Regions from separate parts of the Arthrobacter sp. E44 genome, predicted to be linked through region 1. Evidence: riboswitches for the same ligand, from Rfam matches in the RefSeq annotation. Region 1 holds a riboswitch; each other region holds the start of a gene.
What was found. Region 1 has a riboswitch for S-adenosylmethionine ahead of ACETK3_RS07245 (cobalamin-independent methionine synthase II family protein). Riboswitches for the same ligand answer to the same signal wherever they lie in the genome.
Positions count from the first base shown of each region.

Region 2: it holds a riboswitch for S-adenosylmethionine, as region 1 does, so the genes downstream of both, ACETK3_RS01280 (aminotransferase class V-fold PLP-dependent enzyme) here and ACETK3_RS07245 (cobalamin-independent methionine synthase II family protein) in region 1, are expected to answer to the same signal.
Region 3: it holds a riboswitch for S-adenosylmethionine, as region 1 does, so the genes downstream of both, ACETK3_RS08260 (DUF1737 domain-containing protein) here and ACETK3_RS07245 (cobalamin-independent methionine synthase II family protein) in region 1, are expected to answer to the same signal.
Region 4: it holds a riboswitch for S-adenosylmethionine, as region 1 does, so the genes downstream of both, ACETK3_RS05240 (bifunctional o-acetylhomoserine/o-acetylserine sulfhydrylase) here and ACETK3_RS07245 (cobalamin-independent methionine synthase II family protein) in region 1, are expected to answer to the same signal.

Region 1 is NZ_JBHDJA010000006.1:39,057-46,648, reverse strand. It holds gene ACETK3_RS07270 (hypothetical protein) at 1-51, opposite strand, end outside; gene ACETK3_RS07265 (RNA polymerase sigma factor) at 48-599, opposite strand; gene ACETK3_RS07260 (YegP family protein) at 883-1,278, opposite strand; gene ACETK3_RS07255 (adenylosuccinate synthase) at 1,452-2,741, opposite strand; gene ACETK3_RS07250 (M14 family zinc carboxypeptidase) at 2,989-4,071, opposite strand; SAM riboswitch class I at 4,288-4,392, shown strand; gene ACETK3_RS07245 (cobalamin-independent methionine synthase II family protein) at 4,406-5,614, shown strand; gene ACETK3_RS07240 (uracil-DNA glycosylase) at 5,819-6,448, shown strand; gene ACETK3_RS07235 (DUF3151 domain-containing protein) at 6,757-7,179, opposite strand; gene fbaA (class II fructose-bisphosphate aldolase) at 7,180-7,592, opposite strand, start outside.
Region 2 is NZ_JBHDJA010000001.1:286,756-294,347, reverse strand. It holds gene aroA (3-phosphoshikimate 1-carboxyvinyltransferase) at 1-350, shown strand, start outside; gene ACETK3_RS01290 (ribosome small subunit-dependent GTPase A) at 334-1,449, shown strand; gene hisN (histidinol-phosphatase) at 1,495-2,307, shown strand; SAM riboswitch class IV at 2,459-2,572, shown strand; gene ACETK3_RS01280 (aminotransferase class V-fold PLP-dependent enzyme) at 2,610-4,025, shown strand; gene ACETK3_RS01275 (class I SAM-dependent methyltransferase) at 4,129-4,887, shown strand; gene ACETK3_RS01270 (metal-dependent transcriptional regulator) at 4,937-5,650, shown strand; gene ACETK3_RS01265 (CrcB family protein) at 5,658-6,062, shown strand; gene ACETK3_RS01260 (CrcB family protein) at 6,059-6,457, shown strand; gene ACETK3_RS01255 (hypothetical protein) at 6,530-6,907, shown strand; gene ACETK3_RS01250 (S1C family serine protease) at 6,953-7,592, opposite strand, start outside.
Region 3 is NZ_JBHDJA010000007.1:70,138-77,729, reverse strand. It holds gene cls (cardiolipin synthase) at 1-144, opposite strand, end outside; gene ACETK3_RS08285 (aminodeoxychorismate lyase) at 238-1,167, shown strand; gene ACETK3_RS08280 (pyridoxamine 5'-phosphate oxidase family protein) at 1,228-1,692, shown strand; gene ACETK3_RS08275 (TetR/AcrR family transcriptional regulator C-terminal domain-containing protein) at 1,710-2,414, opposite strand; gene ACETK3_RS08270 (hypothetical protein) at 2,642-2,896, shown strand; gene opgC (OpgC domain-containing protein) at 3,023-5,482, opposite strand; SAM riboswitch class IV at 5,665-5,780, shown strand; gene ACETK3_RS08260 (DUF1737 domain-containing protein) at 5,794-6,069, shown strand; gene ACETK3_RS08255 (rhodanese-like domain-containing protein) at 6,066-6,476, shown strand; gene ACETK3_RS08250 (O-succinylhomoserine sulfhydrylase) at 6,477-7,592, shown strand, end outside.
Region 4 is NZ_JBHDJA010000004.1:41,903-49,494, forward strand. It holds partial or broken gene ACETK3_RS05235 (S8 family peptidase) at 1-694, opposite strand, end outside; SAM riboswitch class IV at 998-1,112, shown strand; gene ACETK3_RS05240 (bifunctional o-acetylhomoserine/o-acetylserine sulfhydrylase) at 1,157-2,473, shown strand; SAM riboswitch class IV at 2,596-2,711, shown strand; gene ACETK3_RS05245 (homoserine O-acetyltransferase) at 2,724-3,839, shown strand; gene ACETK3_RS05250 (MFS transporter) at 4,080-5,462, shown strand; gene ACETK3_RS05255 (zinc-dependent alcohol dehydrogenase family protein) at 5,469-6,605, shown strand; gene ACETK3_RS05260 (LysR family transcriptional regulator) at 6,637-7,569, opposite strand.

The DNA.
Region 1 (7,592 bases):
CTGAAGCACGTCGTCCACAAGGGTGGCGAGGTTATCCGAGGCGGATGTCATGGCGTGAGATACTCCTTCACTGCCTTAAGTTCCCGGAGTTTGAGCAAGGCGCGCCGCTGCAGTTGTTTTACCGCTCCGGCGCTCTTATCCATGGCTTCCGCCGTCTGTTCTATCGAAAGGCCGCCCACCAGCCGAAGCGACAGCACTTCCCGCTGGTCCTGGGGCAGTCCGTCCAGCAGCCCAAGGACTTCCCGGGGCGAGATGCGCTGCAGGGCTTCATTCTCCGCAGAGGTATCTTCGCGCTGGTCGAGTTCGGGCTCGAAGGACAGCTTTACTGGAGTCCGGCTTTGGCGGCGGTAGTCATCCACCATCCGGGCGTGGGCAACGGAGAAGATAAACGTACGCAGCCCGGCTTCTCCTCCGTGGACGGTGTTGAGCCTGGGCAGCACCGAAAGGAATACTTCCTGCATGGCGGCCTCCGGATCCTCGACTCCCCGGGCCGTGAGATAGCCCAGTACCTGTGATGCGTATGTCTTGTAGACGAGGCTGAAGGCAGCGGTCCCGGAAACTGGCTGGTCCGGAGCCTCGTCTGTCTGTGCATCGGTCACTGACGTAGTGCTTTCCGTCAAAGAGGGTGTTGGCAAGGCAAGCGCTCAGTACATCCGGAACGCTGGCCCCACTCTACCCTTCGGTAACCACCCCGCCAGAACCGCCACGGCCCCGTGGACGGGCCAGTGCGGGGTCACGCCGGGGGAAGCTGCACGTGGGGAAAGACAAAAGAGCCGGTCTGGAACGTGATGGGGGACAGGTTCCAGACCGGCACTTCATAGGGGTAATCGCCGACGCTGCCGGGAGGGTTACGCGTTTTCAAAAAAACTTCCAAAGATCTTTTCAACGGACTGCTGCCCTGGTCCACCGCGGGGTGGCCGCCTGCCGCCGGGGCGCCTTCGCCGGCGCGAAAGCATGCACCCTGGCGGGCATGCGCTCTTCGCCGCAAACAGGTGCGACGGCGGCAGGCGGCTCAGCGGCACCGGCGGCACCGGCGGCAGCAGCCGCAGCGGGCGGGATTGCCGGGGTTGCGGCCCCGGGACGGGTCAGGGCTCCCGCGGGGCACAGGTCGGTGACCAGGCCGGTGCCGGCACATTCGCGTACCGCGGCGATCCCGGCTGCCACCGACGCTTTGTCCTCGTAGGGTCCCGAGACCGCGATCACTCCCCCGTCAGCAGCCAGGAGCCGGAACCGGAAGAACAAATCAGCATCAATGAATGCTTCGAATTTTCCAGCCATGACGGTCCTTCCTTGGGCACCAGGGGGTATTACCGAGTGTGGCTTCCCCACCATCGGCCTCACAAGACCGGCCGCGTTAAGCCTGTGTAAATTGCTTCCCCACGCCAAAGCCAACGGCAGGCCACCTGCAAAGGTGGCCTGCCGCCGTCGTTATCCTGCGCTCTAAGCGCGGATTAGTCGTTGATGAGGTCGTTCACCACGATGGTCTGGTCCCGGTCCGGGCCCACGCCGATGGCGGAGAAGCGGGTGCCGGAGAGCTTCTCCAGCGCCAGCACGTAGTTCCGGGCGTTCTCCGGCAGGTCCGCAAGGGTGCGGGCGCCGGTGATGTCCTCGGTCCAGCCGTCGAAGTACTCGAAGATGGGCTTGGCGTGGTGGAACTCGGTCTGCGTCATGGGCATCTCATCGTGCCGAACGCCGTCCACGTCGTAGGCCACGCACACGGGGATCTGTTCGATGCCGGTGAGCACGTCCAGCTTGGTCACGAAGTAATCCGTGAAACCGTTCACGCGCGAGGCGTGGCGGGCCAGCACGGCGTCGTACCAGCCGCAGCGGCGCGGGCGCCCGGTGTTGACGCCGAATTCGCCGCCGGTCTTCTGCAGGTACATGCCCATCTCGTCGAAGAGTTCCGTGGGGAAAGGTCCGGCGCCAACGCGGGTGGTGTAGGCCTTGATGATGCCGATGGAGCGCGAAATCCGGGTGGGCCCGATGCCGGAGCCCACCGACGCGCCGCCGGCCGTGGGGTTGGAGGAGGTCACGAACGGGTAGGTGCCGTGGTCCACGTCCAGGAAGGTGGCCTGGCCGCCCTCCATCAACACCACTTTGCCCTCATCCAGGGCGGAGTTCAGGACCAGGGTGCTGTCGATGACCAGAGGGCGGAGCCGCTCGGCATAGGACAGGAAGTACTCCACGATCTCGTCCACCACCACGCTGCGGCGGTTGTAGACCTTGACCAGGAGCTCGTTCTTCTGCCGCAGCGAGCCTTCCACCTTCTGGCGGAGGATGGATTCGTCGAAGACGTCCTGGACGCGGATGCCCAGCCGGGCCACCTTGTCCATGTAGGCGGGGCCGATGCCGCGGCCGGTGGTTCCGATGGCACGCTTGCCGAGGAAGCGTTCGGTCACCTTGTCCAGGACCTGGTGGTACGGGGCCACGAGGTGGGCATTGGCGGAGACGCGCAGTTTGGAGGTGTCTGCACCGCGGGCCTGCAGGCCGTCGATTTCCTGGAAGAGGGCCTCGAGGTTCACTACGCAGCCGTTGCCGATGATGGGAACGGCATTGGGGCTGAGGATGCCTGCCGGCAGCAGCTTGAGTTCGTACTTTTCACCGCCCACGACGACGGTGTGCCCGGCGTTGTTGCCGCCGTTGGGCTTGACGACGTAGTCAACACGGCCGCCCAGCAGGTCGGTGGCCTTGCCTTTTCCTTCGTCGCCCCACTGGGCTCCTACGATCACAATTGCTGGCATGGGATCCTCCCCCATTCGTTCGGGCTGCCCGGTTGCCACGAGGTGGCGGGCCATGCAGCACCGTTCATGAGAATGCCCCGAACATACCGGCCTTCACACAGCCGCAGCACGGCACGGCGAAGGAAGAGTTCCGGGGCTCTTACCACCCAAGTTTAGCCGATGGGGCACTTGGTCCTTCGTTGGCCCCGCCGCGGCCCGTCATGCGGGAAGGGCCGCGGCGGGCCTGGTCAGAACCGCCGCCGCGCTGCTATTCGTCCTCAGCCTCCCCGGCGGGCCGGGACGTCTGCTCGGCGAGGGTGTCCCAGAAGGAAATGTCGGCGTCGGCAATCGAACCGTCAGCAATGGCGGCGGCGGTGGACGTCAGCGTGGTGACCGTCTGCTTGATCAGATAGCCGTTGCTGCGCTGGCCCAGTGCGTAGCCGTCCAGGTAGTGGTCGGACATGCCGCGCATCTCGAAGAGCAAGGTGGCAATGCCGTATTCCACGGAGATGCCGTTGCGGCTGATGGTTTCGGCGCTGCCGCCCTGGTATTTGCCCAGGTGGCCCCAACCGGTGGAGTCGACGTTGTTGAAGACCACGGCGCCCAACTGCTTGGACTTTTCGACGACGGCCGGGTCGGCGTTGGGGGTGGTGGGGTACAGGATGGAGCCGGAAACCAGCTTGCCGTCGCGCTCCGCCCGGGTGCCCTGGTGGTGCAGGTCGATCATGTAGTCGATCCGGTACTTGCGCATCACGTTGTTGTGCAGCGCCTGGGTCTCCGGCTGGATCTTGGCCACGTGGTCGCGGTTCAGGTCCACGCCCTCGGCGTTGTAGCGGGTGAGGTGCCGGTCCCCCTTGGCGAGGTAGTTGTCCAGGGAGAAGTTCACGTCCCCCATGGCGCCGTCCGCGTTGAGCATGGGCACCACCAGGATGTTCGCGCCTTTGAGGATGTCCGCCGACTTGCCGGTGCCCAGGTGCTTGATGAACTCCATGGCGCCCTCGGTGGTGAGCTGTTCGTTGCCGTGCTGCTGGGTCAGGTAAAGGATGGTGGGCTTGGCCGGGTCCGAGATGTACTTGACCAGGTGGATGTCGCGGCCCTTGACGGTCTGGCCGATGACTTCCAGTTCCATGGCGGGCTGGCGGGCGTCCTGGTCCTTCAGGAAGGAAACCATCTGGTCATAAGTGGCCAGCTTTGTTGTGGTGATCTGTCCGTTGCCGTCATAGCTGGGGCCCTCGCCCACTGCATTTGCCAGCGGGGCCGGTCCCGCCACGACGGCGAGCGCCAGAACGCCGGAAAGGGCAAGGTTCCTGAGGTTTGCCAGGGGTTTGTTCACGGTGCATGACCTCTTCATTGAGTGCGGTGGTTCTTTGGGTCGAGTGGGTGGCAGCCGCCATGTCCCTCATTCGGCTGTGACAAGAAGCCAACCAAGCTGGACATAATCTGTCAATATGCTGGACGAAACCTGTAAGGATGCAAACAGGAGCGCAGAAGTAAAAGAAGGCCTGCCTGGCGCGACACAAAGTGGACCGGACTTGCCCGCGTGGAGCGTCTCGATTTAAGTGGGAGGGAACCATCCGGAGCGGCCGAGAGACCTGGCTCGATGACGCCGCAGCAACCCCGGTCCGGCAGGATTCCTGCCGGCCGAAGGTGCTACTGCCAGGACCGATGGAAAGGAAGATTCCAGCATGTCACTGAACACCGACCACATCCGCGTCACCCACGCCGGTTCCCTGCCCCGCACCCCGGAACTCATCGCGGCGAACGCCGCCAAGGAAGCCGATGGCATCACCCCGGAATTCCTCCAACTGCTTGAGGCCTCCGTGGTGGACGTGGTGCAGCGCCAGAAGGACCTGGGCATCGACATCCCCAACGACGGCGAATACGGACACGCCATGTCCAGTTCCGTGGATTACGGTGCTTGGTGGAACTACTCCTTCGCACGCCTCGGCGGCTTGGAGCCCACCAATGTGGACCGCTGGGCCGAAGCCGGGGTCCGCCGCTCGTCACCCGGCCATGTGGTACTGACGTCCTTCCCCGACCGCCGGGATCGGCAGGCGTTCAACGAGGCGTACAACGATCCTTCCTCCGGCATCCTCACCCACCGCAAGAGCGTCGCCCAGCCCAAGATCGCCGGGCCCCTGACCTACACCGGCCAGGATCTGGTGGCATCGGATATCAGGAACTTGAAGACCGGACTGGCCGCCGCAGGCCTCTCAGATGGTTTCGTGGCGTCCCTCTCCCCCGGCTCCTGCGCCAGGGTAGCCAACGAGTACTACAAGTCCGACGAGGAACTCGTCTACGCCTGCGCCGACGCCATGCGGGAGGAATACAAGGCGATCATCGACGCCGGGCTCACCGTGCAGCTCGATGACCCGTCCCTGGCCGAGAGCTGGGACCAGATCAACCCCGAGCCCTCCCTGGAGGACTATCTGAAGTTCATCCAACTGCGCATCGAGGCCACCAACTGGGCCCTCCGGGATCTCCCCCAGGAACAGATCCGGCTGCACGTCTGCTGGGGATCCTGGCATGGCCCGCACACCACGGACATCCCCTTCGCGGACATTATCGGCTCCGTGCTGCAGGTCAACGCCGGGGCGTACTCCTTCGAGGCCGCCAACGTGCGCCATGAACACGAATGGCGGGTCTGGGAGGACACCAAGCTGCCCGAGGGCAAGGTCATCATTCCGGGCGTCGTGTCGCATGCCACCAACGTGGTGGAGCACCCTGACCTGGTGGCGGACCGCATCGTGCGTTTCGCCGACGTGGTGGGCCGGGAGAACGTCATTGCCTCTACCGACTGCGGCCTGGGCGGCCGGGTGCACCCGCAGATCGCCTTCGCCAAGCTGGAAGCGCTGGGCGAGGGCGCCCGTCGGGCCACCAACCGGCTCTGGTAATCCGCTTGCCATCCGGGGCGCCGGCTGTTCCTTCCATCACCGGAAAGGGGCGGCCGGCGTTTCGCTTCCCGGGTCTTGCTAAACTGGGGAAGGCCGGCGAGGTCCGGCCCACCCCAACCAACCGCTGCTGATGCGTTTGCGCTTGCCCGCGCCCTCATCTGCCGGCGGCAGCAACGCCAATCCCCGCAGGAGAACCAGCACTTCATGACAGCCCTGGCCCCCGAAACATTCCACGAACAGCTCATGAGCCGCCGCTACGAACCCAGCGTTGCAGCCGTCAACGAACTCTGCGATTCCCTGCGGGAGACCAAACCAGGAACCGTGGTCCCCTACGTCGACCCCATGCACGACGTTGAGGAATGCCGCATCATCAGCCTCTACTCCAACATCGGCGAGGCGGATCCGTCCGGCTTCATCACCGCCGGCGACCAGGACGCCGCAACCCGGATGCTGGGCATCCAGTGGAAGCTGGGCCTGCGCCCCGAGTTCGTGATGCCTTGGAACGTCCACCCCTGGCACGTTCCCGGCGAAGCCAACGGGAAGTTCACCCCGGACCAGGTCCAGGCCGGCCTCAAACCCCTGCTGAAGTTCCTGGCCTTGGTCCCCCGCGCATCGGTCATCGTGGCGCACGGCACCGAAGCCAACCGCCTGGCCAACCTGCTGCTGAAGACCGAGGTTCCCCTGCTGTGGCGCCGCGGCCTGAAGACCTACAAGGTCCGCTCGCTGAGCGGCCGCGCGTTCGCCGGTTCCCCTGCACGCCAGGAGGAGTTCCTCGAGGACATGCGGACGGCGTATGCAGACGCCATGGCCCGGACCGGCATCGCGAAGCCCTGAATCGTCGGCGCTCAGCCTGTGGCATCGGAGTCGGTAAACGAAATTCCCGGTGCCGATTCGTCTTCGGCTTCAACCCAGGTGGTGAAGTCGGCGTACGACATCCAGGAGTAGTAGTCACAGAACCTGAGACACGATTTTTCCTGCTTTCCCACGCTTCGCGCAGCTCCTCCTTTCTTCCTCTAGCCCTTTGATTCTTTTAACCGAAATCAGGGACGGCGCATTCCAGTCCAGGGACGACGGCGGGCGGTCACCTTTTCGCCAAAAGGGGACCGCCCGCCGTCGTCATATATGGGGCCCTCGGTGGGGACTTAGGAGCCTTCGATGGCTGCCTTTGCCCTGGGGTCGGAATCGTTGAGGAACTTCTCGATCCGCTCCGGTTCGTCCGCCTCCCCGATGGCGGCCGACGCCCTGCCCAGGGAGTAGAGCGCGCGCAGGAACCCCCGGTTGGGCTCGTGCTCCCACGGGATGGGTCCGACGCCGCGCCAGCCGTTGCGCCGCAGCGCATCCAGGCCGCGGTGATAGCCCACCCGAGAGTAGGCGTAGGAGTCGATGGTGCGCCCCTCCGCCCATGCTTCCTCGGCCAGGATGGCCCACAGCAGTGAGGACGTGGGGTGCCTTTCCACCAGGTCCAGGGCTTCCTGCCCGGCCTCCAGCTGTCCGTACACCTCGGTTTCGGCGGGCAGGAGCGTGGGCTCCGGCCCCATCAGGTTCCGGCGGAACTCGTCCGACATCTAGAAGGTCTTTCCGGCCGAGCCGAGCTGCTTGGTGGCTTCCACCACGCGGGCTGCGAGGCCGGCTTCGGCGGAGGCGCCCCAGACACGGGGGTCGTAGGTCTTCTTGTTGCCCACTTCGCCGTCAACTTTCAGGACGCCGTCGTAGTTCTTGAACATGTGGTCCGCCACCGGGCGGGTGTAGGCGTACTGGGTGTCGGTGTCGATGTTCATCTTGATCACGCCGTACGAAACAGCGTCCGCGATTTCCTGGTCCGAGGAGCCGGAGCCGCCGTGGAACACCAGGTCAAACGGGTTCTCCTTGCCGATCTTGGCACCAACCTGGGCCTGGATGTCCTTGAGGATCTCCGGGCGCAGCTTGACGCCGCCGGGCTTGTAGACGCCGTGGACGTTGCCGAAGGTGAGGGCGGTGA
Region 2 (7,592 bases), on a different contig from region 1:
GCCCATCCCGGCTCACCGGGATCGCCCACCTGCGCGGACACGAGACGGACAGGCTCGCTGCATTGGTGGCGGAAATCAACCGGCTCGGCGGGGACGCAGAGGAAACCAGCGACGGCCTGCTGATCCGGCCCGCCGCGCTGCACGCCGGCGTCGTCCGCAGCTACGCGGACCATCGAATGGCCACTGCCGGCGCCATCCTGGGCCTGGCAGTGGAGGGCGTACAGGTGGAGGACATCGCCACCACCGCCAAAACCATGCCCGATTTCCCCCAGCTGTGGGCAGGCATGCTGGCCCAGGACGCCGCTGCGGCATCCGGACCGGAGGAGCCCAGCGGTGGCACGGCGCACTGACTCCTGGGACGAGTCCGACGTCCGTATCAGGCCCAACAAGAAGGGCTCCAGGCCCCGCACCAAGGACCGTCCCAGCCACGACGATGCGGTCACCGGACGGATCATCACGGTGGACCGGGGGCGGTACACCGCAGTCGTGGGTGAGGACTCGAACAACGAACGCGTGGTCATTGCGGCACGCGCCCGCGAACTTCGCCGCTCGCCGGTGGTTGCCGGCGACTTCGTCTCGCTCGTGGGGGACGTCTCCGGGGCACCGGACACGCTGGCGCGGCTGGTGAAGATCCAGGACCGCAAAACGCTCCTGCGGCGCAGCGCCGACGACACGGATCCAATCGAACGTGCCGTGGTGGCCAACGCGGACCAGCTGGTGATCGTGGTGGCGGCCGCCAATCCGGAGCCGCGGACCGGATTCATCGACCGTGCCTTGGTGGCTGCGTACGACGCCGGTATCGAGCCGATCCTGCTGGTCACCAAGGCCGACGTCAAGGATCCAGTGGAACTGCTGTCCAACTACACCCACCTGGATTTCCCGGTGATCATCAGCCGGACCGCTGACGCCCAGGCCTCCGGGATCGACGCGCGCTCCGACGACGGCCTCTCGGCCCGGCTGGACAGCACCGCGGTGGCAGCCCTCCGCGCCCACCTGGGCGGCAAGGTCACCGTCATGCTCGGGCACTCAGGCGTGGGCAAGTCCACCATGGTGAACGCGCTGACTGGGGCCGAGCGGGCCACCGGCGGAGTGAATGCCGTAACGGGAAGGGGCCGGCACACGTCGTCCTCTGCCCTGGCGCTGCGCCTCGCGGACGCTCCGGCCGGCAGCTGGATCATCGATACTCCGGGCATCCGGTCCTTCGGCCTCGCCCACGTGGACCCTGACCGGATCCTGCGCTCCTTCCCGGACCTCTCCCCCGGCATCGAGAACTGCGAACGGGGCTGCAAGCACACGGCAATTGCAGTGAACTGCGGCCTCGACGACTGGGTGGCGGGCGGACACGCAGGTCCCACCGGTCCCGCCCGGTTGGCGTCGCTGCGGCGGCTGCTCGGCACGGATCCAAGGTTGGAAGCACAGGAAACCAAGGAGCTCGGCAGCGTCAACTGACGCGTTCTCCCCGGCAGAAGCGTGCGCAGACTGTAGTTTGGAACCATGATCCAACCCGCTTCGAGCTACAACGATGACCTGCGCCTGGCACATGTCCTGGCCGACTCCGTGGATGACCAGACCATGAGCCGCTTCAAGGCCCTGGACCTCCACGTCGAGACCAAGCCGGACCTGACGCCGGTCACCGATGCGGACAAGGCCGCCGAAGAAGCCATCCGCGGCCAGCTCTCGCGTTCCCGCCCCCGGGACGCGGTCCTGGGCGAGGAGTTCGGCAGCACGGGACACGGGTCGCGGCGCTGGATCATCGACCCCATTGACGGGACCAAGAACTTCGTCCGCGGCGTTCCGGTCTGGGCTACCCTGATCGCCCTCGTCGACGAGGGCGAACCGGTGGTGGGCGTGGTCAGCGCCCCGGCCCTGGGCAAGCGCTGGTGGGCGGCAAAGGGTATGGGCGCATACATGGGCAGGTCCCTGGCAGCTGCCACCCGGCTCCGCGTCTCCAACGTCTCGACACTCTCGGACGCCTCCCTCTCCTACTCCAGCCTCACGGGCTGGAAGGAACGGGGAAACCTTGACGAGTTCCTGGGCCTCACTGAGGACGTGTGGCGGACCCGCGCCTTTGGGGATTTCTGGTCGTACTGCATGGTGGCGGAGGGGTCCGTTGACATCGCCTGCGAACCGGAACTGAACCTCTACGACATGGCCGCCCTGGTGCCGATCGTCGTGGAGGCCGGCGGCCGCTTCACGTCGCTGGAAGGCGAGGACGGCCCCTTCGGCGGGAACGCGCTGGCCACCAACTCGATCCTGCACTCAGAGGTATTGCACCGCCTGAACCCTTATTTGGACGATTTGCTGTAACGGTTGGCTTTTCCCCGAAAAAACGAATAAAGCAGCGGCGGACACCTCCATGCGGGGGTGTCCGCCGCCGTTTATTCGAATTCGCGTAACAAACCGCTTAACAATCGCTGCTGGTTCAGTCCTGCCAGCCGCATGTCCTACGCTTTATCCAGGTCACGAGTGCCAGCGCTAAACCCCGGTTTGCTGGCCGGCAACCCTCCATTCGCGGTGGGGTGCCCCGGGTGACGACCAGGCCGGTCCGGAGCGGATGCGGCAAGCGCGGATTCCACTATGCCGGAGTCCTGTATTCAAGTGAGGTCTCTGTGACAACTGCCACCGTCTCCCCCCAGCCCGTCAGCACCGAAGCGGCAGTTGCTGAACGGCATGCCGTTGCCGGCCGGCCCCTCGTGGCAGTCACCGGAGCCGAGATCCAGGCGCCGCTGATCACCGGCGGCCACGTGCGGTACGCAAACCTGGATTACGGCGCCTCCGCCCCGGCACTCTCCGTGGTGTCCGCCTACCTGAACGAAATCCTGCCCTACTACGCCAGCGTCCACCGGGGGGCAGGATACGCCTCCCAGATCAGCACGTCTGTCTACGAGAACGCGCGCACCATCGTCCGCGATTTCGTCGGCGGCCGCCCGGACGACTCGGTCATTTTCACCCGCAACACCACGGACTCGCTGAACCTCCTGGCAGGTTGCCTCCCAGTCACCGATGGCCGCCCTGACGGCGATGTCCTCTACCTGGACATCGAACACCACGCGAACCTGCTGCCGTGGCAGGGCGTGCCCCACCGCAGCATCGTGGCCGCGGAGACGATCACCGGCACCCTCGACGCCGTCCGCGCGGAGCTGGAGCAGGGCGGGGTCAGCCTGCTGGCCGTCACTGGCGCTTCAAACGTCACCGGCGAGATCCTTCCCGTCCGCGCCCTGGCCGCGCTGGCCCACCAGCACGGCGCACGGATCGTGGTGGATGCGGCCCAGCTGGCACCGCACCGCCGGGTGGACATCAGCACGGATGACATCGACTACCTCGCGTTTTCCGGCCACAAGCTTTACGCACCGTTCGGCGCCGGCGTCCTGGTGGGACGGCCTGACTGGCTGGACGCGGGCGTCCCGCACCTTGCCGGCGGCGGCGCAGTCAAGGAAGCAAGGCTCGACGGCGTCAGCTGGGCCAACGGCCCGGCCCGCCATGAGGGGGGCTCGCCGAACGTCCTCGGAGCCGCCACGCTGGCCCGCGCCACCCAGGTCATTGCTGAGCTCGACCAGGACCGGTGGCACGCCCACGAAGCCGCTATCCGCTCCTTCCTGGTGGAGGGCCTGCAGGACATCGACGGCGTTACCGTGCACCAGATCTTCAAGGACAGCAACCCGGAATCGGACACCATCGGCGTGGTCAACTTCTCCGTGGAGGGCTACGACGCGGGGCTGGTGGCCGCCTACCTCGCCGCCGAGCACGGCGTGGGCCTGCGCGATGGACGCTTCTGCGCCCATCCCCTGCTGAAGCGCCTTGGCCTGCCGTCCGGTTCGCTCCGCGCAAGTTTTGGCGTCGGCTCACGGCTGGAGGATGCCGAACGCCTCCTCGCCGGTATCCGTGCGCTGCGCAGCAACGGGCTGGGCTGGGACTACGTGGTGGACGCCGGGCGCTGGGTCCCCGCCAACGACTTCCGCACCTACCCGCACTGGGCGCCCAACACGCCGGGAACGGCCGGCGCGGCCCCCTGCATCGACGACTGAGCAGCTGCAGCAAAGAGGGCGCCCCTTGGGGCACCAGCCGGTGACCGTCCGTGCGGTACATTCGAGAGACGTCCACATCGGCAGCACACGAAGGAGGCCACGCGTGGTTCGGGGTGGCCCCAGGCTCGATCACGGGCGGCGCCGGGAGCTTGGCCAGAGCTTCCAGGACGGCGGCGGGCACTACCACCGCGTCCGCCCCAGATATCCGGAAGACTCGGTCCGCTGGCTGGTGCCCACCAGCGCCCATGAGGCACTGGACGTTGGCGCGGGTACCGGAAAGTTCACCTCCTTGCTGCTGGACCTGGGCCTGGACGTCACCGCAGTCGACCCCTCCGCGGACATGCTCGCCCAGCTGAAGACCCACTGCCCGGGCGTTGCAGCCGTGGCGGGCACCGCCGAGGTGACCGGCCTTCCCAGCGCCAGCTTCGACGTCGTAACCGTTGCCCAGGCGTGGCACTGGTGCGACCCGCTGGCCGCAAGTACCGAACTCGCCCGGGTGCTGCGCCCGCATGGAACCCTTGGCCTGGTGTGGAACCAGCTGGACACCTCCGTGCCCTGGGTACACCGCCTTTCCCGGATCATGCACGCAGGTGACGTGTACCGGCCTGGCCACAAACCCGTCATGGGGCCTGAATTCCAAGGTCTCGAGGGACACGTCAGCCACTGGCAGGACACTGTGACGACCACGGACCTGATGGAGCTCACCAAGTCACGCAGCTACTACCTGCGCGCCAACGAGGCAACGAGGGCCAAGGTCCTGGCCAACCTGGACTGGTACCTGCACGAGCACCTTGCCTACGCCCCGGACCAGCAGATCGACCTTCCCTACCTCACGCTCGCCTGGCGCGCGGTCAAGGCATGACCAGTGCAGCGGACTCTGCCGCCGCGGCCCAACCGGTAGGCTTGAACCTGTGAAGACCAGCGCGCCCTCCTCCTCGATCGAGGACTACGTCAAGGTCATCTATTCGTTCACGGAATGGCAGGACAAGCCCATCACGTCCTCGCAGCTGGCACAGCGGCTGGGCGTAGCCAATTCCTCGGTTTCGGAGATGGTCCGCAAGCTCAAGGACCAGGGCCTTGTGGACCACAAGCCGTACAGCGCCGTCACCCTCACCGAGGCCGGCCTGCGGCTGGCCCTGGCCATGGTCCGCCGCCACCGGCTGATCGAGACCTACCTTGTCCAGCGCCTTGGCTACAGCTGGGACGAGGTCCACGATGAAGCTGAACAGCTGGAGCACGCGGTCTCGGACACGTTCATTGAACGCGTCGCGGCGAAGCTCGGGGACCCTAAGCGGGACCCGCACGGCGACCCCATCCCCACCGCCGACGGCCAGGTACTGATGCCGCGCGCCCACCTGCTCGCCGAACTGGACGAAGGCCACAGCGGCCGGATCACCCGGATCAGCGATGACAACCCAGAGCTGCTGCGGTACCTCGCCGCCCAGGACATCGACCTCGATGCCGAGGTGGAGGTGGTGGGACGGCGCCCGTTTGGCGGCCCCATGGTGGTGCGGATCGGCAGTTCGGGCACGCCCCGGGACTACGACCTGGCCGATGAAATCGCCTCAGCGCTGTGGGTCTCCAGCGACACCCCGCACCCGGGCTGCGTCCTGGGCGGATCCTGACGTGGCGATGCCCACCGGCTCGGCGTGGCTGGCCGTGGCCGCCGGCGGGCTGATCGGCAGCGAACTGCGGTACGGGCTGGGGCTGGCATTCCCGGACGCACCCGGCTCCCTCCCCTGGGCCACGCTGGCCATCAACATCAGCGGCAGTTTCGTCCTGGCGGCCCTGACCACAGTCTGGATGGCCCGCCCGCACACGGCATTCTGGCTGCGGGCAGCGGTGGGACCCGGCCTGCTGGGCTCCTTCACCACCTTCTCGGCAGTCATCTACGCCTCGGACCAGCTGGCGCGCGCCTCCGCCCACCCCGTATGGATCACCTATCTGGGCCTGTCCCTGGTCCTCGGCCTGGCGGCCGCCGGCGCCGGGTGGCGGACCGGCAGGTTCCTCTCGCGCAGCCGGGATGGCCGGCCATGATCGCTGCGGCCCTGGTGGGGGTATTTGGCGTGGCCGGCGCCCTCCTGCGGTTCGGGGTGGACAGCTGGTTTGCGCACCACAGCAGCATCCGAAGCGTCCGCACGGACGGCCGCGGAGCCCTGCACTGGCCCTGGGCCACCCTGGTGGTCAATGTGGTGGGGTGCTTCGTCATCGGGCTCTCCCACGGCCTGACCATCGGGCTGGGACTGGGCACCGAATGGCAGCTGGGTCTGGCCACCGGCCTGGCCGGAGGGCTCACCACTTTCAGTTCCTGGACCACGGCCACCATCCGCCTGCTCAGCGAAGCACGGTTCGGCTCGGCGGTGCTGAACGTGGCGGTCAACCTTGCGTTGGGCTTTGCTGCCGCGGCCGCGGGCATCGCCCTGGTCGGCTGAATTCCTGAGCCAGGCTCCAGCCCGGCCCGGCCCGGCCAGGCGATTTGGCCGCCTCCCGTATGGTTGAAGGTGATGATCAGCAGACGCGACGCGGCAATAACCCTTGATGTTCCCCTTGAAATGGCACAGCGCCATGGCCTGCCCAAGTGGATGACGGAGGCCGAGCTCCGTGCCATCCTGGACAATCCCCCGCCCTGGCTGGTGCAGTCGCGCGCCAACCGGACGGGAAAGCGGCCCGTCTGGGTGCACTTGGAATGCGCCGTCTGTGGCTATGAGGAAGCGGCGCGGCCCAAGAAGTGGTGGCCCGACTTTACGTACGTGGTGTGCGGACACCACGCCCCAGCGGAGGTTCCGCCTGTCCGCGCCGGCCACGTCCGCAGCGAGTACGACGGCGTGGGGACCCGTTTCGTGGGCATCGCGGACGTGGAAGCGCCCCCGGTTCGTCCGTAGGTCACCGGGCGTTGCCTGCCCAGGGTGCCTGACCGCCGTCGAACCTTAAGCCGTGCCGTTTCCCGTCATTTCCTCCGGAACAGCGGTGAGGTGCAGTTCGGCGCCGTCGCGCAGCACTGCCACGTCGAGCGGCTGGCCGATGGCGTCCGCAAACAGGAGCCGCTGCAGGCTCTCGGCGTTGTTCACGGCGCGGCCACCCGCCGTGATGATGATGTCCCCTGCGGACAGGCCCGCCTTGTCCGCGGGCGAACCGGGCAGCACCTCCACGACACGAAGTCCTTCGCGCAGCCCGGTCCGGATCACCGCACTGGGTGTGAGCTGGATGGGAGTGCTGACCAGGCCAAGGTAGGCGCGGCGCACCCGTCCGTCCGCCAGCAGCGCGGAAATGATCCTGCGGGTGGTGGCGTTGATGGGGATGGCCAGTCCCAGGCCGGCGCCCGCCACCGCGGTGTTGATGCCCACGATCCTGGCATGGGTGTCCGCGAGCGCACCGCCGGAGTTTCCGGGGTTCAGGGCCGCGTCCGTCTGGATGACGTCCTCGATGACACGCCTGTTACCGCCTGACCAGACAGGTATGGCACGGCCCAGGCCGCTGACCACCCCTGCGGTCACGGAACCTGCCAGACCCAGGGGGTTCCCCACCGCCACCACAAGCTGCCCCACACGCAGGGTCTCCGCCGCGCCA
Region 3 (7,592 bases), on a different contig from region 1:
CAGCAGCCAGGCCATGGCCGTGGTGGGGCGTCTGTTGCCGGGAATGATGCCCAGGGCCAGGACCCGGATGACCAGGTCTACAAAGCCCAGAAGCACCACCACCCACGTCGGCGCGGTGCCGGCAAGCGAAAAAGGCCACAACACGTCTATAACTCCCGGGAGATTGGGCTCCGGAGGACGGCTTCCGGCCGGGGCACTCTGCCCAGCTTATCCGCGGTGCCGCACTAAGCTGGTGCCATGACCTCTCCAGCCCCAGTGGTTCTCCTTTTCCTCGATCCCGCATTTCCTGACGGCAGGGCGGCCGATGCGTCCAAACCCCAGCTGCTGGTCACGGATCTTGGGGTTACCAGGGGCGACGGCGTCTTCGAAACCATGCTGGCGGTGGGCGGGTCAGTGCGGAAAATGCAGGCCCACCTGGACCGGATGGCAGGCTCCGCCGCGGCACTGGACCTGGACATCCCGGACCAGGATGCGTGGCGCCGCGCCATTGCCGCTGCCGTGGCGCGGCACCGGTCAGAGAACCCACCCGCCGATCCTGCTGCCGATGAACTGGTGGTCAAGCTTGTGGTGACCCGCGGCGTGGAGGGTGCCCCCGCTCCTACAGCCTGGGTGCAGGCATCGCCCGCGGGGGCTACCGGCCGCCGGCAGCGTGAAACAGGTATTGACGTCATCCTCCTTGACCGCGGCTACGACAGTGACGTGGCCGAACGGGCGCCCTGGCTGCTTCTGGGCGCCAAGACGCTTTCCTACGCCGTCAATATGGCCGCGCTCCGCTACGCGCATAAGCAGGGCGCGGACGACGTCATCTTCCTGTCCTCCGACGGCCGCGTCCTGGAAGGCCCCACGTCCACGGTGCTGCTGGCGCATGTGGGAAAGTCCGACGACGGCACGCCGGTGAAGCGCCTCATCACACCCCAGCTGGACAGCGGCATCCTCCCGGGAACCTCCCAGGGCGCGCTTTTCGCTGCCGCCAAGGCGGCAGGCTGGGAGCTGGGTTACGGCCCGCTGGAGCCGCAGGACCTCCTGGACGCGGATGCGGTCTGGCTGATCTCGAGCGTCCGCCTTCTTGCCCCTGTGAACACGATCGACGGCAAGCAGATCGGCAGCCCGTCCGTCCAGAAGGAGCTGACCGCCGAGTTGAGCGGACTTTTCGCCGGCATCCACTAGGCCCTGCAACAGGCGCTTAATCCCTTTTCCCGCACCCGCATCACCCGTAAGGTGTGGACCATGGACTCGCGAAACCTGCCGATCGAAAACCTGTCCTTCGACGACTGCTGGGAACTGCTTGAGAATGACACGGTGGGCAGGCTGGCCATCGTGGTGGACGGGCATCCGGAAATCTTCCCCGTGAACTACGTTGTGCACCTGCGCAGCATCGTCTTCCGCACCGCTCCGGGCTCAAAACTCTGGGGCGCCAGGATGGAGCGGCCGGCGGCGCTGGAAATTGACGGCTACGACCCCTCGACGGAACAGGCCTGGAGCGTAGTGGTTCGGGGCGACACAGAAATCATCGAGGACCAGGCCGTCCGGGATGCAGTGGACGGACTTGGCCTGGAGCCGTGGCAGCCCGGAGAGAAGGCCAACTATGTCAGGCTGAACGCCAAAGCGTTGACGGGCCGCAGGTTCCAGGTGAACCGGCCGGATGTCTGGAACACCCGGCTGCAGGACCGGCGCCGCGCTTCGTTCGAGTAGCGGCCGGCGGCGCCTTGTCAGGCGTGGGAAGTTGGGCCCTTTCCGGAAAGCTGTGCTTCCAGCCCGGAAAGCAGGATGGTGAGTCCTTGCTCAAGCTCCGCGCCGCCGTCGTATTCTGCAAGCGCCGGAGCCAGGGCACGCAGCCTGGGAAACTCCTTGGCGGGCAGGCGGTGGAGCCCCAGCCGCAGCAGCACCTCGTTTTCTTCCGGGTCAACGACGTATTCCTGCAGTTCGTTGAGGATGTGTCCGTAGAGAAAGCCGTAGTAGGCGCGGTAGACGTGCAGCGCATCCGCCGGCTGGAACCCCGCGGCCACCAGCAGGGACAGGATCTGCTCGAGCGGCCGCAGCGTACCCAGGGGCCGTAGTCCCAGCGGCGTGGACAGGGGCCGCGTTACCAGCAGGGGCACTACGTTGGGATGCTGAAGCGCCAGCGTCCGCAGGTTGTGGGCGATTCTCCGCAGCTGGGCCTTCCAGTCCGGGTCCTCGGGATGGATTCTGAGCTGGTTGAGCACCAGTTCCGAGACTCCGTCCAGCAGGGCTGCCCGGTTTTCCGCGTACCGGTAAAGACTCATGGGGTCCCTGCCGAGCTCTTGCCCCAGCCGGCGCATGGTCAGGGCCTCCAGGCCTTCGGCGTCAACGAGTTCCAGGGCCTTGGTTAGCACAACGTCCCGGCTCAGCCGGGTTTTGGGCGAGCGAGGCCCGGAAGCTGCAGTGGAAGTCATGGATTGGTCCTCGCCCCGCCGGCGGTGGTCCCGGAGTTATTCAAGACGGTTGCCTCACTTGTAGTCTACGGGTAAAGTCTACAGTGTAGACAAGCGGTGAGAGCGCTGTTCGTCCCCTCAGTCTCAGCCGGGGATGGACTATATACCCCGATCGCCCCCGTGCAGGGGATCGCGGTTTGCTGTTGTAGCCACACGGCAGCGCCGAGCACTTAGCGAAGGGAGCCGTCATGGCTAACTCGCAGTTCGATCTGTTCCTCCACGAAGCAACCTATTCCGATCATGTATCCGATTCCAGCCTGAACCGCGACCGCCTCTACGGGCTGTACACCAGCTGGTGCGTGATCAATCAGCAGCCGCTCGGCAGCGAATCCACTTTTTGGTCAGCCATGAAGCACAGGATCAACCCCGGGCACAACGGACTCCGCATGAAGGGTCCAGCTGCGGCCGACTACATCCTCACCAGCTATCCGGGGCTTGTCTAGCTTCCCCGGCCCGCCTTGGGGCACCCCTTGGGCGCATGAACACATGCTGTGGCACTCCGGTGCCACGGCATTTTTCATGCCCTGAAGCAGCCGCGGCCAAGGTTGAGGAGCGCGTCCCCGCCTGGGCTAGGTAGGGATGATCCGGAAGAGGAACCTGGTGCGCACCATCACCCACAGCAGTCCCAGGACCACGGCATAGGCCGCGGTGTTGAGGAAGATACTCTGCTGCTGCAACGCCGGAATATTGGCTACGACGGCGATCAGCAGCACATGCATGATGAACACGTACAGCGTGGCCCGGCCCAGTGGAATCAGGAACCAGCCCAGCGCCCGCTGCACCGGCTTCCAGTAAGCGCTGAGGAATGCGTAGGTCGCCACCACCAGGACCATGACATTAAGCAGTCGGCCTGGAGCCAGGTACGTGCGGCCGAAGAGTGCGTCATACATGGCGCGGTATACGCCGTCCGGCATGAGCGCCATGCGGACGTCGTAGTTGTTCGCCAGGTAGGGATTCCCCCAGGACAGGAAGGCCAGCGCGAACGCCGCCGCGGTGCAGGCAACCACCACCCACGTATGCCTCGACAGCCAGGCAACGACGGCACGGCGGTGATAGCCGGCAACCAGCCCCAGCACGAACAGCACCTGCCACACCAGCAGGGGGAAGGAGTCCTCGAACTGCGACGGCAGGACCCGGAACCTGGTCACGGCACCAACTGCATACACTGCAAGGGTCGCGGCCAGCACCCAGACGGCCTTTCCGCGGTTCAATGCGGCCAGGATGAGCGGGCTGACCAGTAAGAGCACCACGTAGAGGCCCATGACGTTGAATTGCCAGGGCCCAAACTGCAGCAGCACGATGGCCGGAAGCACCTGGGGCGGCACGGGGAACTGGAACAAGGACGACATGCCCGCATAGAGGTCGTAGGTCCGGCCGGCACCGTTGTGCCCGGCGCCGCCGGTTCCCTGGTCCACGAAGGTTGTGAGCGCCTCGGCGTGGAAGAACGGGAGCAGGGACAGCAGGAAGACCCCGATCAGCACGGCGAGCGCCGTCAGGTAGAGCTTGCCTGCGCGGCGTGACGTGAGGTCCACAACCCGGCCGAAGTCCTCCTTTGCCTTGGGCCCGTACACCATGCCCACCACCAGTCCGGAGAAGAGGACGAACAGCTCTGCGCCTGACACGAAGCCCACGGCCTCCTGCGTGAGCAACTGGAACAGCGAGGCCATGCCCAGGTGGTTGACCACCACGAAGACGATGGCCATTCCGCGCAGCAGGTCAACGCGCGAGTCCCTGGTGGAAGGATCCTGGTAGCTCCAGGCTGTGGCTGCATTGATCCTGCGCGGAACCTGCCACAGGGCCACCAGGAGGATGACCATGGCGGCGGCAACAGTCCAGGCAGCAGGCCCGGACAGGGTGTTGGCGCGGACATAAGTGCCGGTGGGTGCCTGATCGGTGACAGGGCCGGTCACCATCGGGGAGGCCTTCAGCCTGTCCCCCGCGGCCTTGGCAATGTCCGGGTTTCCAGTGAGCAGCCAGCTGATGCTCGCCACGCCGGTGTCCCTGGTGCTGGTGCGTTCGTCCCATACGACGGCGGCCGTGCGTGCGAACTCCGGAGAGGTGGCAGTTCCCACCACCTGGTCCCACCAGCCGGTTTTGATGCCGGCTTCGGGCGCGCCGCCGGTTGAAGGGCTGTAGAACGCCGCGGTCTGCAGGAGGAAAGGCTTCCTGCGCCCCTCGGAGTAGGTGGCGTAGAAGTTTTCGCTTCCGGAGGCTGTCAGCATCTCCTCAAGCTCGCCGGCCCGCGGCAAGGTGTTGACGGCGGCCCCGCCTGCGGTGTCGTCGTGGTAGGCGGCCAGGCCCACCCAGTCCACGGCGTCGTCGCCCGGGTAGTACGGTGCGTAGGCGTTGTCGCTTCCGTTCCAGGTGCCGTCCCCGTTGGTGTCCAGGAGCGCGAACCCCTCGCTTCCTGGCTGCGGCGCATTCCGGCTCCGGTCAAAGGGGTAGTCCTTGCCCAGGTAAGGCGCCCACACCATGGTGGCCCGGCCGCCGTCGTACTTCTTGAATGCCTTGGACACCTCCTGGAAAGCCTGGCGGTACTCGGCGGGCTGCTGGCCCCAACCCACCCAGCTTGTGTTCATGTCAGGGGCGAACCGGATCAGCAGCTGCCCCTTGAACCCGGATGTGAGGGTGTGCACCTGCTGCGCGAAGGCTTCGGCTTCGGCAGTGCCGAGCTGGTCCAGCGGCACCGAGGGCTTGACCGTGAGCAGGGCGTGGGCACCTTTGGCTGCGGCCTGCTGCAGGAAGCCGTCGATGTCGTTCCGTTCGGAATCACGGAACGGAAGGGTGATGTCGTGGCCGAAGACAGCAGGGGTGGCGCCCAGCCGGTCACTGAAGCCTGCAGCGGTATCCTCGCCCCACTCGAGCACCGCACCCAGCCACGGCTTGCCGCTGTCCGGTGCAGCCTGCGCCGGACCTGCCGGCGCCAGCACGGCCAGGAAGGCGATGACGATGGCCGCTAGAAAGGCAGCCACAGAGCGCGGACGGTTTACGTGGCTGGTGGCGCGGTGATGCGATGTGATTGCCCGCATGCTGACAAGGACCCCCCGGTACTCTTTGCTCTGCTGCCCGTTGCTTAGGCGACGGGGTGGTGCCCCCGGTAAGAACTTTATCCGGCGGCCGGCCCTTGCGTGTCGCCTGGCCGTCCGGTGAATTACGGAACATGACGACGGCGGCGGTGCGGCTTGGGAGCGCAGGTGTTACGTTTTTGGGGAGTAATGAGTACCGGTGTGAAGCCCTGACTGGCCGGTCGGCAACCCTCCCTTTCGCGGCGGGGTGCCTCAGGTGAATACTCGGCATATCGACCGATTCGAGCTGCAAGCGTGAAAGAAGGAGATCCGTCGTGTCCGACGCACCCGCCCCTGAGGAAAGACTGTCCTACCGCCTGATTACCGGCGCGGACAACCGTGAGTTCTGCGAGCGGATCTCCGCTGCACTCGCGGACGGTTACGTGCTGCACGGCAGCCCGGCAGCAACCTTTAACGGCACCACCGTCATCGTGGCGCAGGCCATCGTCCTTCCGGCCGCGATCGCCTCGGCAGACGCCGCCGTTGCAACGGCCGTTGACGAGCTTGAGGGCGAGTTCGACGGCGAGTTTGACGGCGAGGGCCACGCATGAGCTACGCCGGAGACCTGACGCCGCAGGAAGCCTGGGCCAAGCTGGAGCAGGGCGCCGTCCTGGTGGACGTCCGTACCGAGGGCGAATGGGCCCACATCGGCATCCCGGACACCAAGGCCACGGACAACGACCCACTCTTCATCCAGTGGACCTTCCCCGGCGGCATCCCCAACCCCGACTTCATCAAGGATCTGACGGACCAGGCGCCGGAGGACCCGGGCACGGAACTGGTGTTCCTGTGCCGCTCCGGCAAGCGCTCCGTCGCCGCTGCCACCGCCGCCACCCAGGCGGGTTTCACCGCCTACAGCGTCCTCGAGGGCTTCGAGGGCGATCCCGACCGCTTCGGCGAACGGACCGTCAATGGCTGGAAAAACCGCGGCCTGCCCACCAACCTCGGAAAGAACTAAGTGAGCTTCAACCACGACGCCCCCGGCTGGAACCCCGACACCCAGGCCGTCCGCGGCGGGCTGGACCGCAGCAACTTCCAGGAAACGTCGGAGGCCATCTTCCTCAACTCCGGCTTCGTCTACGAATCCGCAGCCGCTGCTGAACGCGCCTTCACCGGCGAAGACGAGCGCTTTGTCTACTCCCGCTACGGCAACCCGTCCGTGGCCACGTTCCAGGAACGGCTCCGGCTGCTCGAAGGCACCGAAGCGTGCTTCGCGACGGCGTCGGGCATGTCCGCGGTGTTCACCGCCCTGGGCGCCCTGCTGGCAGCCGGCGACCGTGTAGTGGCCGCCCGCTCGCTGTTCGGTTCCTGCTTCGTGGTCCTGAACGAGATCCTGCCCCGGTGGGGCGTGGAGACCGTGTTCGTGGACGGCCCGGACCTGGACCAGTGGCGCGAAGCGCTCTCCAAGCCCACCACGGCTGTCTTCTTCGAATCCCCATCCAATCCCATGCAGGAAATCGTGGACATCGCCGCGGTCAGCGACCTGGCGCACGCCGCCGGGGCCACCGTGGTGGCGGACAACGTCTTTGCCACTCCCCTGCTGCAGCGCTGCGGTGACCTGGGCGCGGACGTCATCGTCTACTCCGGCACCAAGCACATCGATGGGCAGGGCCGGGTGATGGGCGGTGCCATCCTGGGCACCAAGGAGTTCATTGACGGCCCCGTAAAGCAGCTGATGCGCCACACCGGCCCCGCCCTGTCCCCGTTCAACGCCTGGGTCCTGACCAAGGGCCTGGAAACCATGGGGCTGCGCGTCAACCACTCCTCCGCCACGGCCCTCCGGCTTGCCGAGTGGCTGGAGGAGCAGCCCGCCGTGAGCTGGGTGAAGTATCCGCTGCTGAAATCGCACCCGCAGTACGGGCTGGCGGCGAAGCAGATGAGCGCAGGCGGCACCGTCCTGACCCTGGAGCTTGCCCCGTCAGGCGGACGCTCCGGCAAGGAAGCCGCCTTCGCCCTGCTGGACGGGCTGCGGATAATCGACATCTCCAACAACCTGGGCGATTCCAAGTCGCTGATCACGCATCCCGCCACCACCACGCACCGCGCCATGGGCCCGGAAGGACGAGCGGCCATT
Region 4 (7,592 bases), on a different contig from region 1:
CCGCCTCCACGGCAGCGTCCAAGGTGCTGCTCGTGGGGCCGCCAATGCTGAGGTTCACCACAGCCGGAGTTCCGGCACGGTGGTCCCCTGCAATCCAATCGAGTCCTGCAATAACGTCCGAGTAGAGGCCTGTGCCATCACAGGCCAGTGCCCGCACCGGGATCAAAGTCGCGAGTTTTGCCACGCCATAGGTTGAACCGCCGATAGTGCCGGCTACATGGGTGCCATGTCCGTTGCAGTCGCTGGACCCGAGGCCGTCGGACTTCGCCGTCCAACCTGTTGCAACCCGGCCGCCGAAGTCGACGTGGGATGCGAGGATCCCAGTGTCGAGTACATAGACGCTCACGCCTTGCCCGGTGCCGGAGGGCGTGTACGTGCTGGATAGGGGCAGCGATTGTTGATCTATCCGGTCCAGTCCCCATGGCGCCTGCTCCTGGGTTGTGCTGTAGACCGTGACGGGCTGGTCCGGCTCAACGGCGACGGCTTTGCCGGACCGCATCAGGGCTGAGGCTTGCGCCGGGGTGGCTTTTATCGCAGCGCCCTTGATCGCATTATCGAACATACGGCTAACGCCAATACCTTGGCCGCGCAGGGCACTGCTCTCTTGCCTGACGTCCGCTGCCGAGGGGAACCGGACAATGTAATCACCCTTGTCAGCCGCCGCGGCGCTGGCGATGGGAGCAGGGAGAAGCACCGCTCCCAGCATTGAACAGACCAACACAATGTATAGAACAGTGGCACGTGCGGCAGGGCGCAGAATCGGAGGCAACGGAACGTCCGTCCTTTTTTGACTGTGAGAAACGAGGGGGTTTTCCCCGTTCAAATCTATCGGGGACGGGAACCCGATCTTCCGAAGCTCGGGCGATCCTTCGCATTCCCTGTGCGAATCTTCGCAAACCTACGCTGCAGTCCTGGCGGTGTGTTTCCACGTCCAGGCTTTTGTCACGACCCGTCATACTCATGGCGTTGGGCGCCCCCGCTTCCTAGACTTGGCGAAGGTCATGAGTGCCAGCGCCAAGCCCCGGCTCGCTGGCCGGCAACCCTCCATCCGCGGTGGGGTGCCCCGGGTGAGGACCTGGCTGTCCGGCACGAGCCGACAGCAAGCGCGGCCCGCACTGCCCCTGAGCATGCCGGGCCCATGTCAAAGGAGATTTGGATGTCCAACGCTTGGTCCTTCGAAACCCGCCAGATCCACGCCGGCCAGGAAGTGGACAGTGCAACGGGAGCCCGTGCCCTGCCCATCTACCAAACCACGTCCTTTGTTTTCCCAACGGCCGAGAGCGCAGCCAACCGCTTTGCACTCTCCGAACTGGCGCCCATCTACACCCGCATCGGCAACCCGACGCAGGACGCCGTCGAACAGCGGATTGCCAGCCTTGAAGGCGGCCTGGCCGCGCTGCTGCTGAGTTCCGGCCAGGCCGCCGAAACGTTCGCGGTCCTGAACATTGCGGAGGCCGGCGACCACATCGTAGCCAGCCCCAGCCTCTACGGCGGCACCTACAACCTTTTCGCCCACACCCTGAAAAAATTCGGCATCTCCGTCACGTTCGTGGACGACCCCGACAACCTGGACCAGTGGCGCAACGCCGTCCGGCCCAACACCAAGCTTTTCTTCGGTGAAGTGGTCTCCAACCCGCGCCAGGACGTCCTGGACATCGAGGGCATCTCCGAAGTCGCCCACCAGGCCGGCGTGCCCCTCATCGTGGACAACACCCTCTCGACGCCGTACCTGATCCGGCCGCTGGAGTGGGGAGCGGACATCGTGATCCACTCGGCCACCAAGTACCTGGGCGGCCACGGCACAGCCATCGCCGGCGTGATCGTCGATTCCGGCAAGTTCGATTTCAGCAAGGACCCGGAACGGTTCCCCGGCTTCAACACCCCGGATCCCACGTACAACGGATTGGTCTACGCCCGCGACCTGGGAGCCGATGGAGCGCTCGGTGCCAATCTCTCCTACATCCTCAAGGCGCGGGTCCAGCTCCTGCGGGACCTGGGCTCGGCGGTTTCGCCGTTCAACGCCTTCCTGATTTCCCAGGGCCTGGAGACATTGAGCCTGCGGGTGGAGCGCCATGTTGCAAACGCGGCGGAGGTTGCGCGGTGGCTTGAAGCAAGGGACGACGTCGAATCGGTCGCCTACGCCGGGCTGCCGTCCAGCCCCTGGTACGAGCGTGGCCGCAAGTATGGGCCCAAGGGGACGGGCGCCGTCGTCGCCTTCAACCTGGCCGGCGGAGCGGAGGCGGGCAAACGCTTCGTCGACGCTTTGGAATTGCACTCCCATGTGGCCAACATCGGCGACGTGCGCTCCCTGGTCATCCACCCGGCGTCGACCACCCACAGCCAGCTCTCGCCGGAGCAGCAGGTGGTGGCCGGGGTGCACCCGGGACTTGTCAGGCTTTCCGTGGGCCTGGAACACATCGACGACATCCTCGCCGACCTTGAAGCAGGCTTCAGGGCTGCGAAGGACGCCTAGAAGCCTAAAGTACGACGCCGGGGCGCCACTTAGGCGGCAGGGCAGGGCAGGCAGCAAGTCGGGAAGTCACAACCAGTCACACTCTTGGCTTGGACCGGGTGGTGTTTCGTACACTCGATCCAGGTCATGAGTGCCAGCGACAGCCCCGGCTTGCTGGCCGGCAACCCTCCTTCCGCGGTGGGGTGCCCCGGGTGAGGACCTGGCCTGCCGGTCAATTGACGGCGGGCAAGCGCGTAGAAGAGGTCTTGCCATGACGGTTTCCGTCGCCCCAACCACCATCCCCGAACACGGAATCGTCCGCTACGCCTCCATTGGGGAACTGGAGCTCGAGGCCGGGGGATACCTGCCCGACGTTACGCTGGCCTACGAAACCTGGGGCACCCTCAACGCAGACGCCAGCAACGCCATCCTGATCGAGCACGCGCTCACGGGCAGCACTCACGTAACCCGCGGAGACACCGACGAGGAAGGCTGGTGGGAGCAGCTGGCCGGGCCCGGTGCCCCCGTGGACACGGACCGTTTCTTCGTGGTGTCCATCAACATTGTGGGCGGCTGCTACGGCTCCACCGGCCCCTCATCGCCCGCCCCCGACGGATCGCCCTGGGGTTCCCGCTTCCCCCTGGTCACGCTGCGGGACAGCACCGTGGCGGAGGCCCGGCTGGCGGACCAGTTGGGGATCAAGAGCTGGTTCGCGGTTCTTGGCGGCTCCATGGGCGGCGCCCGGGCGCTGGAATGGGCAGTGACCTACCCGGAAAGGGTGCAGCGCTGTGCCGTCATCGCCGTGGGGGCTGCGAGCACGGCAGAACAAATCGCCTTTGCCCAGGCCCAGACCCTGGCCATTCGGCAGGATCCAAACTTCAACGGCGGCGACTACTACGGCGGTCCCTGTCCTGAAGAGGGCCTGGCCCTTGCCCGGCGCATCGCCCACATCACCTACCGGTCCGCCGCCGAACTGGAAGGCCGCTTCGGCCGGGCGGCCCAGGCATCCGAGTCGCCCCTTCAGGGGGAAGTACTGGCAGCCCGTGGCCGCTACCAGGTGGAAAGCTACCTGGACCACCAGGGCAACAAGCTCGTGAAGCGCTTTGACGCCAACAGCTACATCGCCCTGACCGAAGCGTTGATGAGCCACGACGTCTGCCGCGGACGGGGAACCCTGGCCGAAACCCTGGCCGGTGCTACTGCACGCTTCTTCGTGGCCGCCGTCGACTCCGACCGACTCTACTTCCCGTCCCAGTCCCGGGAACTGGCGCAGGCGCTGCCCGGCGAGGTGGACGTCCACGTCATCCAGGCACCCATCGGCCACGACGGGTTCCTCACCGAGATAGGCCAACTGGGGGCGCAGCTGCGGGGCAGCTTCCTGGTCTAGGCACTCCTGGACCAGGCAGTTTTGGTCCACACGTTCCTGGTCAAAGCCTCCGAGGTTCAGCCAGCTCCAAGGAAACCTCCAGCAGTGTGCATTCCTGCAGATGCCTTCTGCACTAATGGTCGTTGAGGTTGCACCGGCAAGCAGACCATACTCATCGAAGCCGGTTTTCGTGGTGTACATCACATCCGGCTGCCATCGACTGTCCCCGTGGTGTCGACGACGACGCCGAAGGAGTTCGCATTGAGTACGGAACGCTCCGCCGCAAGGCGCACCGAGGAAACCGACGTCAAGGCATCAGGCCTGAAGAAAGTGGTGACGGCCTCCATGGCCGGCACCGTCGTGGAGTGGTACGAGTTCTTCCTCTACGCATCCGCAGCCACCCTGGTGTTCGGGAAAGCCTTCTTCCCCAACGCCGGGACAGAACTGGATGGCATCATCGCCGCCTTCCTCACCTACGCCGTCGGTTTCGTGGCCCGTCCCATCGGCGGCATCGTGTTCGGCCACTTCGGCGATAAGTTCGGCCGCAAGCAACTGCTGCAGCTCAGCATCATCCTGGTGGGCGTCTCCACCTTCCTCATGGGCTGCCTGCCCACGTTCGGGCAGATCGGCTACTGGGCTCCCGCGCTGCTGGTCATCCTCCGGTTTGCCCAAGGATTCGCCGTCGGCGGGGAATGGGGCGGCGCCGTCCTCCTCGTGGCGGAACACAGCCCCAGTAAGTCCCGCGGGTTCTGGGCCAGCTGGCCGCAGTCCGCGGTGCCCCTGGGCAACCTCCTCGCCACGGCCGTGCTGTTCATCCTGTCCTCCACCCTGACCCAGGAAGCCTTCCTCGGGTGGGGCTGGCGTGTTGCCTTCTGGCTGTCCGCGGTGATCGTGCTGATCGGCTACTACATCCGGACCAAGGTCAACGACGCCCCCATCTTCCTTGAAGCGCGTAAGGAAGTGGACGCCGGCCACAAGGGCTACGGCGTGGCCGAGGTCTTCCGCCGCTACCCGCGCGGCGTCTTCACCGCCATGGGCCTGCGCTTTGCGGAGAACATCCTGTACTACCTGGTGGTGACGTTCTCCATCACCTACCTGAAGACCGTGGTCCAGGCCGACACCACGCGCATCCTCCTGCTGCTGCTCCTGGCCCACGCCCTGCACTTTGCCGTGGTGCCCATGGTCGGCAAGCTCTCGGACCGGTTCGGCCGCAAGCCCGTCTACATGGCCGGCGCCATTATGGGCGCCACCTGGGGCTTCTTCGCGTTCCCCATGATGGACACGAAGAACGACTTCATTATCCTGGCGGCCATCATGATCGGCCTGGTGTTCCACGCCTTCATGTACGCTGGGCAGCCTGCCATCATGGCGGAGATGTTCCCCACCCGGATGCGTTACTCGGGCGTCTCCCTGGGCTACCAGGTGACGTCGATCGTGGCCGGCTCCCTGGCCCCGATCATCGCCGCCTCGCTTTTGGGCACCTACAAGTCCTCGGTCCCCGTGGCCGTCTACCTGCTCATCGCCTGCGCCATTACCGCCGTCGCGGTCTTCTTCCTGAAGGAAACCCGCGGCGTCTCGCTGCATGACGTGGACGCAGCCGACGCCAAGGGCACCGCCGACCTGCTGGCCGCCAGCAAGAAGTAGGGCCCCATGAAAGCCGCCGTCCTGTACGCCACCGTCCCCGCCACTGGAAACGCCTCTGGTAAAAGCAGCTTCGCCGACGCCCGGCCACTGGTCGTGGAGGAACTCGAGCAGCCGGAGCCCCGCACCGGTGAGCTTGGTGTTGCCATCACCTATTCGAGCCTCTGCCATTCGGACCTCTCGGTGGTGGACGGCTCACGGGTCCGGCCACTCCCCATGGCCCTGGGCCACGAGGCGGTGGGGCGCGTGGTGTCCGTGGGCCAGGGCGTAGGAGACATCTCCGTGGGCGACCACGTGGTGCTGGTGTTCGTGCCCAGCTGTGGCCACTGCCGGGCCTGCCTGGCCGGCCGGCCCGCGCTTTGCCACCGGGCAGCGGAGGTCAACGGCTCAGGAGACCTGCTGCACGGGCCTGCCCTGTTGCGGACGCCGGAAGGGAAGCGCATCAACCATCACCTGGGCGTCTCGGCGTTTGCGGACTACGCAGTGGTTGCGCGGGAATCAGTGGTGGTGATTGACGACGACGTCCCGGACACGGTCGCCGCGATGTTTGGTTGCGCCGTGCTCACCGGAATGGGCGCGGTGTTCAACACCGCCGAGGTCAGTCCCGGCCAGTCCGTGGCAGTTTTCGGCCTGGGGGCGGTGGGGCTCTCCGCGGTCATGGCGGCACGCCTGGCCGGAGCTGCCAGCGTGATTGCCATTGATCCGAACCAGGGCAAACACCAGCTGGCCCGTGACGCCGGTGCCACCGCGGTGGGTACGCCGGACGACGCGGGGCGCCTCATTCAGGAAGCGTCCGGCGACGGAGTGGATGTTGCCGTCGAGGCGGTGGGCTCGGCAGGCGTGATCGCGTCCTGCCTGGAACGGGTGACCCGGGGCGGGGCAGTGGTCTCGGTGGGCCTTCCACACCCGTCCGCCGAGTTGACCGTTCCGGCCCTCCAGTTCGCCGGCGCCGGCAAGCGCCTGCTGGGCTCCTATATGGGTGATGCCGTTCCCGCCCGCGACATCCCGAGGTACCTGGGGTACTGGCGGGAGGGCAAGCTGCCGGTTGAGCTGCTGCACACCGACACGCGGCCACTGAGCGAGATCAACGAGGGGCTTGATGCACTCGCCGCCGGGAAGGTGGTGCGGCGGCTCTTCCAGGCCTGACCCGTCGTTTGCCCCTACGGCTGGGCCAGCCTCAGCCTGCCAGCAGTCCGGCCCGCTCCTTCAGCTCCTCCTTGAGGGCCGCGATCACCGCCTGCACCCGGGCCGACCGAAGCGACTCCGGGCGGGCCACGGCCCAGATAGGGAGCTGGCGTTCGAAATCCGCAGGCAGGACTGGAACGAAATCTTCCCGGTCCGCCACCATGAAGTTGGGCAGCAGCCCGATGCCGGCGCCCTGCCGAACGGCCTCCACCTGTGCGAATACGCTGGTGGCCTGGAAGCTTGTCCGGGGCATCGGCAGCTGCGATGACCAGCGGGGGCCCAGTTCCGCCACCTGGAGCGCAGACTCGACGTACGAGACAAACGCGTGCTGCCCCACGTCGTCGAGCGTTTCCGGGAGGCCGTGCCGCCCTGCATAGTCGGCGCTGGCGTAGAGGCGCAGGTAGTAGTTGCTCAGGAAAATGGTCTGTGCGGTGCTGACGTCGGCCCGGCCCACCACGATCTCCAGGTCTACCCCTGACCGGTTCTGGCTGACTTTCCGGGTGGCGCTGAGCATTTCGATGTTCAGTTGCGGGTTCTGCTGCTGGAGCCGCACCAGCGATGGAGTGACGAACACCGCTCCCACTGCGTCGGTGGTGGCCACGCGGACCAGGCCCGCAAGGGCGCTATTGTCCTGGCTGATCAGGCCCGACAGGGAGCCGAGTGTACTCTCGATCGCCTCCGCCGCGTCCACCGCGGCAGCACCGAGCTGCGTCAGTTCCCAGCCGTGTGGGCTGCGCTCCAGCGTGCGGCCGCCCAGCTGCTTGTCCAGCGCGAGGATCCGGCGCGAAATCGTGGTGTGGGTGGTCCCCAGGCTCTCGGCCACGGCATTGAAACGGCCCAGGCGTGCAACCGTCAAAAGGATAAGCAGGTCGTCGGGGCTCGGCAGCCGTCTGGCGTCCACGTTGGACCTTCCGTTGATGTGCATCAATGCACAGAGTGTCTGTGATT